DNA from 2 places in the Paenibacillus sp. VT-400 genome. Region 1 is predicted to be linked to the other one. Evidence: predicted binding sites of a transcription regulator. Region 1 holds the regulator's gene; the other holds the start of a gene.
What was found. The regulator CtsR, encoded in region 1, represses protease genes until heat stress. The targets are predictions, from matches to a motif close to ATGGTCAATAAAGGTCAAACA.
Positions count from the first base shown of each region.

Region 2: clpP (ATP-dependent Clp endopeptidase proteolytic subunit ClpP) is a predicted target of CtsR. The motif match lies at 1,259-1,279, and genes of this name have one in related genera.

Region 1 is NZ_LELF01000048.1:56,948-63,529, reverse strand. It holds gene eis (enhanced intracellular survival protein Eis) at 1-1,152, shown strand, start outside; gene EL84_RS06360 (CtsR family transcriptional regulator) at 1,614-2,075, shown strand; gene EL84_RS06355 (UvrB/UvrC motif-containing protein) at 2,107-2,631, shown strand; gene EL84_RS06350 (protein arginine kinase) at 2,660-3,730, shown strand; gene EL84_RS06345 (ATP-dependent Clp protease ATP-binding subunit) at 3,916-6,378, shown strand.
Region 2 is NZ_LELF01000062.1:154,511-161,092, reverse strand. It holds gene EL84_RS09220 (sugar-binding transcriptional regulator) at 1-690, opposite strand, end outside; tRNA gene EL84_RS09215 (tRNA-Arg) at 1,117-1,191, shown strand; gene clpP (ATP-dependent Clp endopeptidase proteolytic subunit ClpP) at 1,368-1,964, shown strand; gene EL84_RS09205 (stalk domain-containing protein) at 2,115-3,212, opposite strand; gene EL84_RS09200 (SIMPL domain-containing protein) at 3,602-4,354, opposite strand; gene EL84_RS09195 (HPr family phosphocarrier protein) at 4,511-4,780, opposite strand; gene whiA (DNA-binding protein WhiA) at 5,036-5,974, opposite strand; gene EL84_RS09185 (gluconeogenesis factor YvcK family protein) at 5,981-6,582, opposite strand, start outside.

The DNA of each region.
Region 1 (6,582 bases):
GATGATTTTGAACCGGCGATGGCACTCTCCGAATATGCTTTTCAAGTGGTAATGAGTGAAGAACAGAGAGAAAAACGGCGGAGTCAATTTTCATCACAGGATATATGGGGTGTATATGAGGATGGGCAGCTAGGAGCCAAACTTCACATCATTCCTTTTCAAACCTATATTCATGGCAGATCGTTCGAGATGGGCGGTATTGCGGGTGTAGCCACCTGGCCAGAGTATAGACGCAAAGGCTGGGTAGCGGGTCTGCTCAAGCATGCGTTGGAAGAAATGAATCGTAACAAACAGAGCATATCATTCTTGCATCCATTCTCTTTTGGTTTCTATCGGAAGTATGGATGGGAGACGTATGTTGAATTTAAACGTTATAAAGTACCTACAGCTCATTTGCCTCTGAAAAAAGCGACACCTGGAACAATTCGGCGTGGGGATCCGGGCCTCAGCATATTAAAGGAAGTATACAGTGCTTATGCTGAGCGTTATAACGGAACTCTGGTTCGGGATGATGCAAGGTGGGAGAATTCAGTTCTTGTTAATGGGACCAGCCAGAAGGCTGTATATTACGATGAAGCTGATGCAGCACAAGGTTATCTTTTATATGAGGTTAAGGAAAATAAATTTGCCATTAAAGAGATCATCTATCTGAATGAAGAGGCGAGGCAAGGGCTGTGGACCTTCATTGCTAACCATGATTCCATGATCCAGGAAGTTACGTTGCAGGCGCCTGCCAGTGATACGCTTGCCTTCCAATTGGATAACCCACGGATTCAGCAGGAGATTGTACCTTATTTTATGGCGCGTATCGTTAGTGTAGAGCAGTTTATATCTCAGTATCCATTTGCAAGCCAGGACTCACCGGTGCAAATTGTTCTTCAGGTAGAAGATGCCCACGCTCCATGGAATGAAGGAGTATGGCAATTAAACGTGGCAATGAACGGAACAGCGTCCATATGGAAAACTTCGGAACCAATTACTGATGATCAGACCATTAAGGTGAATATTCAATCCCTTACCGCGGTGCTGATGGGATATCGCAGACCAACGGAAATGGCACGAATCGGAAGAATTCACGGACCGAACACAGCAATCAAGGCTTTGGAACAAGCGATTCCTGAACGGGAAACCTATTTGCTCGATTTCTTCTGATGACTATGCCCACTGCTCCATTTAACTTGATTAGCTTATATAGAAATACGGCGTGATTGAAAGACAAATGGACTTCTCCAGCAATTTTGGAGAGGTTTTTTTGTGTCCGGGGAATATTTCGTGTAAAATCGTAAAAAATGAATAGTGACCCCACTTGGCAAAACCACAAAATATGCTATAATGGTTATAAAGTCAAAGAAAGTCAAAGTCAACTAAAGGTTTAATACTTAAGTAGCTTTCTTTCTACAATCTGATGCATGATCGCCAATATACGGGATTCATTTCATCGGAGGATCAAGGGAATATTAAAGGACCTTCGTGCTTCCTTCGCTCTCCTGTTAACACCTGTGGAAGCAAGATTCGCTGTTTCCCTGATTGGTTAAATGGGTAGAGAAGGTGTACTCTGTGGGGGCGTGTGGGTCCTTATTGACTTAACGTTTCAGACAGTGGAGGATGATTGGATGCGTAATATCTCTGATATTATCGAACGATATCTGAAGAGTATTTTGCATGAAAGTCCCGAAGGAATGGTTGAAATTCAGCGTAATGATCTGGCAGATCAATTCTCATGTGTACCTTCCCAGATCAATTATGTCATCAGCACACGTTTTACACTCGAGAAGGGATACCTGGTAGAGAGTAAACGCGGCGGTGGTGGTTATGTTCGCATACAGCGCATTGAATTACCGGCCCAATCAGCTCTGCATAATCATTTGCACCATAGTATTGGTGAAGAGATCGGGCAGACAGCTGCCGAAGGTCTGATCTATCAATTGGAAGAAGCGCGCTTTTTGAACAAGCGGGAAGCCGGGTTGATGCGAGCTGCTGTATCTAGAGAGGTTATATTGGTCAAACTTCCTTACCGGGATCAAATTCGTGCCAGAATGTTGAAGGCGATGTTAATATCTTTGCTCGGTAAATGAAAACTATCGGGGTCAAAGGAGGTACATCAATATGCTGTGCCAAGAATGCAATAAACGTCCGGCGACACTTCATTTTACGAAGATCGTAAATGGAGAGAAGACGGAATTCCATATTTGTGAGTCATGTGCCCGTGAAAAAGGGGAAATGATCCCTGGAACAGCAGGTGGGTTTTCCATTCACAACTTGTTGTCCGGATTGCTTGATTTTGATCCAGCCGGCAAAAGTGGATCGGCAGGAACACCACCTGCAAAAGCACTTCAATGTGAAGAGTGTGGTATGACGTACGCTCAATTTAGTAAGATAGGCCGGTTCGGCTGCAGTTCATGTTATAAATATTTTGACAGCCGTCTGGATCCTTTGTTCAAGCGGGTTCATGGTAATACGTCCCATGTAGGCAAAGTGCCTGCACGAGCTGGTGGTCGCATCAAGGTGAAACGGCAAATCGCTGATCTGAAGCGTGAGCTCCAGGAGAGCATCGCGCAAGAGGAATTTGAAGAGGCGGCCCAGATCCGTGACCAGATCAGAGGACTTGAAAAAGGAATAGCTCAGGAGTAAAGTTTGTCATGAGTAGGAGGGATGCGTAATGCCTAATCTGCGCTTTACAGAGAAGGCGCTCAGCGACTGGATGCGCAGTGATGCGGCTGATTCCGAAATCGTCATTAGCAGCCGTGTCCGGATTGCACGCAACCTTCAGCATGTTCCGTTTCCGATGCTGGCTTCCAATGAGCAATCGGAAGAGGTGCTGAATAAGCTGAGCGAAGTACTTCAATACGATGACGTTCATGCCTTTGGGGATTTTCATACATTGGATCTGATCGATATTGACGAACTCGACAAACGGGTGCTGGTGGAGAAACATCTCATTAGTCCAAGTCTTGCGAATGAATCCAGAAATGGTGCGGTTATTCTCAGTGAGGATGAGTCTGTCAGTATTATGATTAACGAAGAGGATCATCTTCGTATCCAGTGCCTCTATCCGGGGTTCCAGGTGAAAGAAGCCTGGGAGAAAGCTTCCGCAATAGATGATGCTTTTGAAGCGCACGTGGATTATGCTTTTGATGATCGCAGAGGATACTTAACCAGCTGTCCTACCAATGTAGGTACAGGTGTCAGAGCATCGGTCATGATGCACTTGCCTGCCCTGGTGATGACACAGCAAATTGGCCGTATTCTAACCGCAGTTTCCCAAGTGGGATTGACGGTAAGAGGAATATACGGTGAAGGTAGCGAGGCGATGGGTAACCTTTTCCAGATCTCGAACCAGATTACTTTGGGACAGACCGAACAGGAAGTCATCGAGAACCTGCATGGTGTTGTGTTACAGATGATTGGTCATGAACGTACAGCCAGAGAACGGTTAATTACCGACTCCAGACTTCGGATTACGGATCGGGTCATGCGTTCTTATGGCATATTGTCTCATGCAGCTATTGTTGATTCCAAGGAAGCTGCACAGCGCTTATCGGATGTACGCCTTGGCGTGGATCTCGGATTGTTGGATGGACTGTCCATCACGGTAATGAATGAATTGAATGTGATGACACAGCCGGGATTTTTGCAGAAAACATTTGGGGAAGATATGCGCACAGATGAGCGTGACATCTACCGTGCTCAGTTGATTCGTGATACGATCAATGCAGCGAAGCAGTCCTAGTTTAGCCTGATATAGTATTGAATTATGGTTTCATGCCGCATTGCGGCTTTTATATAATAAGGCATGTACAAATGCCGCATGACTTTATTCGCAGCACGGCTGCAAACAAGAATGATATGAAGAATACGACGGTTATTTTATTACATGACCCTCGTTTTATCCAAAACCATGGAGGTGCAGGAGATATGATGTTTGGAAGATTTACGGAACGGGCCCAAAAGGTGCTCGCACTCGCACAGGAAGAAGCTGTCCGTCTCGGTCATAATAACATCGGTACTGAGCATATTTTGCTCGGCCTCATTCGTGAAGGCGAAGGTATCGCAGCCAAAGCACTGATCGGCCTGGGACTCGGATTGGAAAAAATTCAGGATGAAGTAGAAACGCTGATTGGCCGTGGCCAAGAGCAACCTACCAACATTGCATATACGCCACGTGCGAAAAAAGTAATTGAACTGTCTATGGATGAAGCTCGTAAATTGGGCCACACCTATGTAGGAACTGAGCATATCCTGCTCGGATTGATTCGTGAAGGCGAGGGTGTTGCAGCACGTGTGCTCAATAACCTGGGTATTAGCCTGAACAAAGCACGGCAACAAGTGCTGCAGTTGCTTGGCAGCAGTGAAGCTGTATCCAGCCATAATGGAACACCTGCCAATGTAAGCACACCAACGCTGGACAGTCTGGCACGTGACCTCACGGCTTATGCGAGAGAGAACAACCTGGACCCAGTCATTGGACGTAGTAAAGAAATTGAACGTGTCATCCAGGTGCTCAGCCGTCGTACGAAGAACAACCCGGTATTGATCGGTGAGCCAGGTGTAGGTAAAACAGCGATTGCTGAAGGCCTTGCACAAAAAATCATCGCAAATGAGATTCCGGAAACATTACGCGACAAACGTGTAATGACCCTGGATATGGGTTCTGTAGTCGCTGGAACCAAATATCGTGGTGAGTTCGAAGATCGTCTGAAAAAAATCATGGATGAGATCCGCCAAGCAGGTAACATTGTCCTGTTTATCGACGAATTGCATACCTTGATTGGCGCAGGCGGAGCTGAAGGCGCCATCGATGCTTCTAACATTTTGAAACCGGCTCTGGCCCGTGGAGAATTGCAATGTATCGGTGCGACAACACTGGATGAATATCGTAAATACATCGAGAAGGATGCAGCGCTTGAGCGTCGTTTCCAACCGATTACTGTAGATCAGCCTTCTCCGGAAGAGGCGATTCAAATCTTGCACGGCTTGCGTGACCGTTATGAGGCGCATCACCGCGTGAAAATTACGGACGAAGCAATTGTGCAGGCGGTTAAACTGTCTGACCGTTACATTACAGACCGTTTCCTGCCAGATAAAGCGATTGACCTGATTGATGAAGCGGGTTCCAAAGTAAGATTGAACTCTTACACGATCCCACCAAACCTGAAACAACTGGAAAGCCGTCTGGAAGATATCCGTAAGGAAAAAGACGCTGCAGTTCAAAGTCAGGAGTTCGAAAAAGCAGCAGCTCTGCGTGATACGGAACAAAAAATCCGTGAAGAGCTGGATGTAACGAAGAACCAGTGGAAAGAGAAACAAGGTCGCACCGATTCTGAGGTTACTCCTGAGGATATCGCACAAGTGGTAGCCAGCTGGACCGGAATTCCTGTGAACCAACTGAAAGAAGAAGAGACACAGCGTCTGATGAATCTGGAGTCTATTCTACATGAACGTGTCATCGGTCAGGATGAGGCAGTGAAGTCTGTCAGCCGTGCGGTTCGTCGTGCTCGTGCAGGACTTAAAGATCCAAAACGTCCGATGGGTTCATTCATTTTCCTCGGCCCTACAGGGGTAGGTAAAACAGAACTTGCTCGTGCTCTGGCTGAAGCGATGTTCGGCGATGAAAATGCAGTAATCCGGATTGATATGTCCGAGTATGGTGAGAAGCACTCGACTTCCCGACTTGTCGGAGCGCCTCCAGGTTATGTTGGGTACGAAGAAGGTGGCCAGCTGACAGAGAAAGTTCGTCGCAAACCATATTCCGTAGTCCTGCTCGATGAAATCGAGAAAGCACATCCAGAAGTATTCAATATCTTGTTACAAGTGCTTGAGGATGGTCGACTGACGGATTCCAAAGGTCGCGTTGTTGACTTCCGCAATACGCTGATTATCTTGACATCCAACGTGGGTGCCGAAGCGATCAAACGTAACTCTACACTGGGCTTCACTGCAGTTGTAGATGCAGGAGCAGATTATGACAACATGAAGGGGAAAGTAATGGATGAGCTGAAGAAAAGCTTCCGTCCAGAGTTCCTTAACCGGATTGATGAAATTATCGTGTTCCATTCACTGGAAGAAAAACACATCGCTGAAATTGTTACGCTTATGAGTGAAGAACTTCGTAAACGACTGCTCGAACATGAGGTCGATTTCGAACTCACTGATAATGCCAAGTCTTTCCTTGCGAAGACAGGCTTTGATCCAGCTTACGGTGCGCGTCCGCTTCGTCGGGCGATCCAGAAGCATATCGAGGACAAATTGTCCGAAGAGTTGCTCACAGGTAACGTAACCAAAGGGGATTCATTGCTCATCGACGAAGAGAACGGTGCACTGTCTGTTACGAAAAAAGACGTGGTTGTTCCTTCGAATGAGGAAATTGAAACTAAATAATATGTAGCAAGCTTTGGAGTTAAACTTCAGCTTGTATTAATCCTTATTCCTTAATCAAATCCTTCTCGGCTTCGGCCGAGGAGGATTTTTTGCACTTTGGACAGAAGACGGACATGATTATGTCAGGAACATGTGTAAAGTTTGCGATAATCCTTTACGAAAAATCTCAAACAATGGTAAACTTTTAGTAACCCTGCACGTCAG
Region 2 (6,582 bases), on a different contig from region 1:
CAGCTGCAGAATCTCCTGAACACTAGGGTCCTGGATTAATGATTCATAGGCATGATCACTGAGCAAATCCGGTACATGCAGGAGTTTGTATTGCGCCCCTACCCGTTTTGCCATTGTGGATGCGATCGTATTAGCCTGAATTTCAAGGCTTTCTCCAAGTCCACCGCGTGCCGGTACGAACCAGACACCTTTGAGCGATGTTGGCGGATTTAGTTGTTCTGCGACTTCGGCCGTTGTTGAACCGCCAGTAACGGCGACAACGTCGTTGTCACTCATGATATTGCCGAGAGCCTTCGCTCCGGCTCTGCCCAGTTCCCTTTTGGCAAATGGAGAAACGTCCGAATCGCCAGGAACCACAACTACCTTTTGCAGACCGTAGGCTTGCTTGATGCGCTCTTCCAGCTCGGATAATCCGAACAGCTCTTTGGCTACGGGCTCTAACTGCTGCAGCAAATCATACCCTGCCTCGCTGATCTTCATTCCTGCACTGTCAATTTCAATAAGTCCCTGAGCCTTTAACAGATCGGTCTCAGCCCTCAGAACCCGCTCGGTCATCTGCATGGAATTAGCTAACGTTCTCCGTCCGATCACATCCGATAACATGATCTGTTGCAGAATCGTATACCTCTTTTTCAAGATATCCATGAGATCAGGCAGAAGCTGCTTTTGTACTTCTAAAATCGTTCGCATGCTTTCCACTCCCGCAAGTTCTCGTTCTAAGCTCTCTTTCGTGGCCCTAAAACGTCCCGGGTTAACTTTTTAAGTCCCACGTCTATTCTACCTAAAACTGACGTGACATGCAAGTGTTTCAACGTGTTATTTCGACACGCATGCAGCGTTTGTACGCGCCTATTTTCACAATCCTAGACTTCCATGATCTAGGACTAGCACACGCATACCATATATAGAAGAAACAAATGAATTCGATCTACATATCGCTCAGAATCACATTTCATACGGCATGTCCAAAACCTCTAATAGCATTTACTTAAATGCACTCTTTATCCACTCTTCTTCATCATGATCATTTTTAGGTTAATCCAAACCAATACCACAACGAACTGCTTGCAATTAAATATTTCATGAGCTATAATCATTATTGCTGTCACATAATGTGCGCCCGTGGTCCAATGGATATGACGTAGGCCTCCGAAGCCTGAGATCCAAGTTCGATTCTTGGCGGGCGCGCCATTTTTATTTAACAGCTCATAACCCATTTAACCAATGAAACCGGAAAGGTTTCTTTTTTTTGCAAGTTAGTTTGACTTTCTTTGACTTTTTGTTTGGAATTGTTTATTATGTGGGTAATACGGTAACAGTTTAAGTATAAACACCAATAACATTTACATTCCAAGGAGGTTTTTCACGTGAGTTTTATTCCAATGGTCGTTGAACAGAGCAACCGGGGTGAGCGCGCCTACGACATCTACTCCAGATTGCTGAAGGATCGTATTATTTTCCTTGGTAGCGATGTTAATGACGTAGTGGCTAATGCCATTATGGCACAGATGTTGTTCCTGGCTGCGGAAGATCCGGAGAAAGACATTCACTTATACATCAACAGCCCAGGCGGATCGATTACAGCCGGTATGGCGATTTACGATACAATGCAATTCATCAAACCGGATGTATCTACCATCTGTGTAGGTATGGCGGCTTCCATGGGTGCATTCTTGTTGAATGCCGGTGCAAAAGGTAAACGTTTTGCATTACCAAACAGTGAAATTATGATTCACCAACCACTTGGTGGTGCACAAGGTCAGGCTTCTGACATCGAAATTCGTGCTCGCCGCATCCTGAAAATGCGTGATACCTTGAACCGCATCATCTCTGAGCGTTCAGGTCAACCGCTGGAGCGGATTGAGAAAGATACAGATCGTGACTACTTCATGAGTGCTGCTGAAGCCGCCGATTACGGTATCATTGATAAAGTTATCGAAAACGTAGGTTCCCAAGGCATCTAAGTGTGACGTAGACCAAGGTCTATGCGTTAATGTAATCAGCAACACTTCGTGTTTTGCCCATACGCAAAGAAGCCCTCATCATAATTATGATGGGGGCTTCTTTTTTCATTTTATAAGGAAGAAAACTTAAGAGTGCATAATAATGATTCTTTATTTGGTTCCATTTACATTACTGAAAGGTTCCGTGCCTTTAGGGAGAAGCTCTTTGTACGTAAATGGCATTTCAGGGAATCCCTCTGCGTACGCCGTATACTCATACAACTGGAAGAACACAACTACACCCGTTGGTGTCACATAGAAATCTTGATCTTTATTTAACCCTTTATAACCGTCGAGGTATCCACCGCGGGCTTTCAGTTGTTCACCCACTTTTTTACTCAACGTCTCGCGCATGGTTTTGTTATTTTGCAGCACATCATCTAACGTAAGCTCCTTACCTGTGTCCAGTGCAAAGGTGTGGCCCGTACGGTACGTCATACCATGAGCGCCAGCATAATCTTCGTATCGTTGTGTAATGAGTCCCAGCACGCCTTTTTCGTTGTACGTCACTACATAGGAGCTCTCAAATGCATATGGACGGTTGGCTGTTGCACCGCCGAATTCAGATGTCTGTTTCTTGAAGTCAGCTACATACGCATCCACTTCGTCTTTCAACACTTTGTTGATCGCCGCTTCAGCTTCTTTGCTGGCAAGTCCACTCACTTGCGGATATTGAACATCTACTTCAGCATTTTTTACAGTAACATTAACTGTTGCCGCTTTAATTTTAACGTTATTTTGTTTCACTTTGCTGAGTGTCAACGTTTTGGTTTTGCTATCCCAATTCCCCTGTACACCCAGATAATCTCTCATTGCCGAGAATGGGATATATAATCTGCCGTTGATCAGCTTTGCGTCCACTTGAGGATAATAGTTGTTAATTCGAACACTCGGCTCGCCATCCAATAGGCTGATCGTCATTGTGTTATTGGCTGCTGTCAAAGCGTACTCTTTGGTTTTCGCATCATATTTCAGCGTTCCACCTGCCACATCTTTAACTGCCGTAAGAGATACCCAAGTTGAACCACCTTGAAGAAGTCCTTTTTGAGTCAGTGTTTTTCCACCCGACTTCAGGGTCACCTCAGCTGTGGTTGTCACTTTCGAGGATACCGATGCCGCCTGAACCGAACTGTCCTGCCACACCGAACCGCTACCTACAATAATTCCTGCTGCGAGCAATGCACTTGTCCATTTTTTCCATGATGTCATATATAAACCTCCTCTCTGAATTCACAATTAGGGATCATTGCGTATGTAATCCTGACCTGATCGCATATCTCATACGCTCACCTCTCTATTATAATTAACCCGAATTCGGAAAGGTTTACAGCTCGAGTTACAATGTTGATGAATATCAGTAGGAAAATATATGGGGATATGACCTTTTTGTCACGAACAACTATACAAAAAAGATACCAATATACAACATTTCATGTTGCTTCGAATAAAGTTCCCTCCTATCTAACTTCATCAAAGTTTGCTTTTCCAACAAAAAAAGACTCTGTCCACAGGACAAAGTCTTTGTCATTATTTCGTTGTACCCTTCAAATGACACTTATAAAGGTTACTTGAGCTTACAATCCTTAGTTCACTCTTGTTTATTTCATTTCATACGTGATATTCAGGATTGTGCTTACTTTAACCTGGCCTGTTTCAATCTCAGTGCCACCTGCTGTATCTTGTGCTTTGGACATCAACGCCTCGCTTGCATAGAATACAGGCACATTGGCATCACCTTGGCTCACGGAAAGAACAGCACCCAGTTGACGTTTAACTGCTTTTGCAATGGCGCCCGCTTTCACATCTGCATTGGCAACAGCTTTCTCAATCACTTGGGACTCATAACTTTCCGGATTTTCTACAGTAAAGCGCACGTTTTCAATATTGTTGGCACCCGCACCCGAAGCAGCATCGAGCAACTCGCCAATCTTGTCCATCTGACGATATGTGACTGTCAGCGTATGATGCGCTGTATATCCTTTAATTTGTTGTCCGTCTTTTTCGCTATACGTATAGTTGGGTTGTACAGAGAACTGACTCGTTTGAATGTCGTCTGCACTGATCTTCCACGTATTCTTCAGCAAGTTGGATACCTTTTGAACCTTGGCAGCATTCGCTTTTTGAGCAGATGCTGCTGTCTCTGCAGTACTGTTCACACCAATGGACAGATACGCGATATCAGGCTTCACCTGAATCTCACCTTTACCCACAACATTAATCACATTCTGCTGTACTCCCTGAACCTCTGCAGCGTAAGCATAGTTACCTGGTGCAACCCATGCTGTTCCTCCAACAAGCAACGTACTTGCCACCAGCACCGCACCAAACGGTTTCATCCATTGTTTACCCATCACGATAGCCTCCTTATGTGTTAACATCTCAAACTTTAATCGATTTGATACCTTAACAGACGGGACAAATTCCATAATGTTGCACTTGACGATAGCATAAACTTGAAAAACGCAAAAAAGCCCCTTTCGGGACTTCTTCATTGGATTGATCATATCTTATTGGTTTTCGAGCTCTTCCTTGCTTACCAGACTAACTAAAGCGTTTACAGCCTGTTCGGCATCCGCGCCTTCTGCACTAATCTGGATTTCCGTACCTGTGCTAATTGCAAGGCTCATGATCCCCATGATACTTTTTGCATTAACTTTTTTGTCGTCCTTCTCGACGAACACTTCAGACGAGTACTTATTCGCTTCTTGAACGAACAGTGCCGCAGGTCTGGCATGGAGACCCGTTTTCAAACGGACAACTACCGGGTGCTTTGTCATGGAAACTTACCCCCTATTATGAAATCTGGACATTAAATACACAATTATATTTAAACAACATTATACCATTAACCCGTGCAGGACACTAGAAGAAAAAACTCAGGGTGCTTTGACGGACATTATCTTGCCCTAATTTCATCTTTTGCACAGCGCATCCAATGACCTAAGTAAGTCCCCTAGTTCCTTAACGGTTGACTTTCCCGACTTTTCTGTTCAGCAGAAACAGCCGACCTTGTTACTTTACCCTACTCCGTCTTAACCATAACGTTCTGTGCGTACTTTCTCAGCCAGCTCATCAATTTTACGAAGCCGATGGTTCACTCCCGACTTACTGACTGTACCTTTAAGGAGCTCGCCAACTTCCTTCAAGTTAATATCCGGATGAGCCAGTCGAACCTCCGCCACTTCGCGAAGCTTCTCAGGCAGCGATTCCAGACCAACTTCCTTTTGTAACAACCGGATATTATCGATTTGTCTTACCGCCGCTCCAATCGTTTTGTTCAGGTTGGCGGTCTCACAATTGACAATCCGGTTAACGGAGTTACGCATGTCGCGCATAATTCGTACATCTTCAAACTTGAACAAGGCCTGATGAGCACCAATGATGCTGAGCAGCTCAATGATTTTCTCGCCTTCCTTAATGTATAGGATGAATCCTTTTTTCCGTTCTATACACCGGGCATTCAGATGAAATTCATTGGCCAGGTCAACCAGTGCCTGACAGTGCTCTTCATACATGGACGCAATCTCCAGATGGTACGAGGAACCTTCCGGATTATTAACCGATCCACCGGCCAGAAATGCACCGCGGAGATAGGCCCGTTTACAACAGTTTTGCTGAAACAATTCCGTACTGATCCCTGGGGTAAAGAGAAAGCCCTCAGATACAATATGAAGACTATTGAGAATCTCCTGTACCATGGTTGGAATACGAACAATATATACATTGTTCTTTTTCAGCCGCATTTTTTTGCGGACCAGTAATTCCGTATGCACTTGAAAATGCTTTTTAAGCAGAGAGTATGCCCGTCTTGCAATCGCGGCATTCTCCGTCGAAATATCCAAGATCACTTTTTTATTCGATAACTGCACTGCACCAAGCATACGGATGAGGGCTGAAAGTTCCGCCTTTTCGCAGCACGGTTCGCTCTCGATCATGGTTAACTCTTTTTTGGTCTGTGCTGCAAACGACATGGGACTTCACCTCTTCCGTAACATCCAATTTTGTACCAGTTGGTAGATGTGATGACTTAACTTGTCAGCATCATGACGCAGATAGGTTTTGAACAGAACAAGGGTATCTGCAACCACCTGATAACCGGCACTTTCGAGTACATTCATATCCAGTACAACCGGTTTTGCTCCTTTTTCCGCATACTTATTTTGCACTTGCAGCGGAATATCACCATTATTTACGATAACATAGTCGAAGAGCTGATGACCTATATGCTCATGTACCGCCTTAAGGTGGTCACTTACCGTATAGTTATCTGTTTCTCCCGGCTGTGTCATCACATTACAGATAAACATCTTCACCGCATCAGCCTCTACCACAGCTTCTGCAAGCTTAGGTACGAGTAAATTGGGAAGGATGCTTGTATAGAGGCTGCCTGGCCCGATCAGAATAGCATCAGCTTGACGAATGGCCTCTACTGCCTCTGGCAACGGCTCCACGTGATCCGGTTCAAGGAAAACACGTTTGATGCGTCCACCCGCCTCAGGGATTTTGGACTCACCTGTAATAATTGTCCCATCTTCCATCTCGGCATGCAACACGACGGCCTGGCCTGCGGCTGGCAATA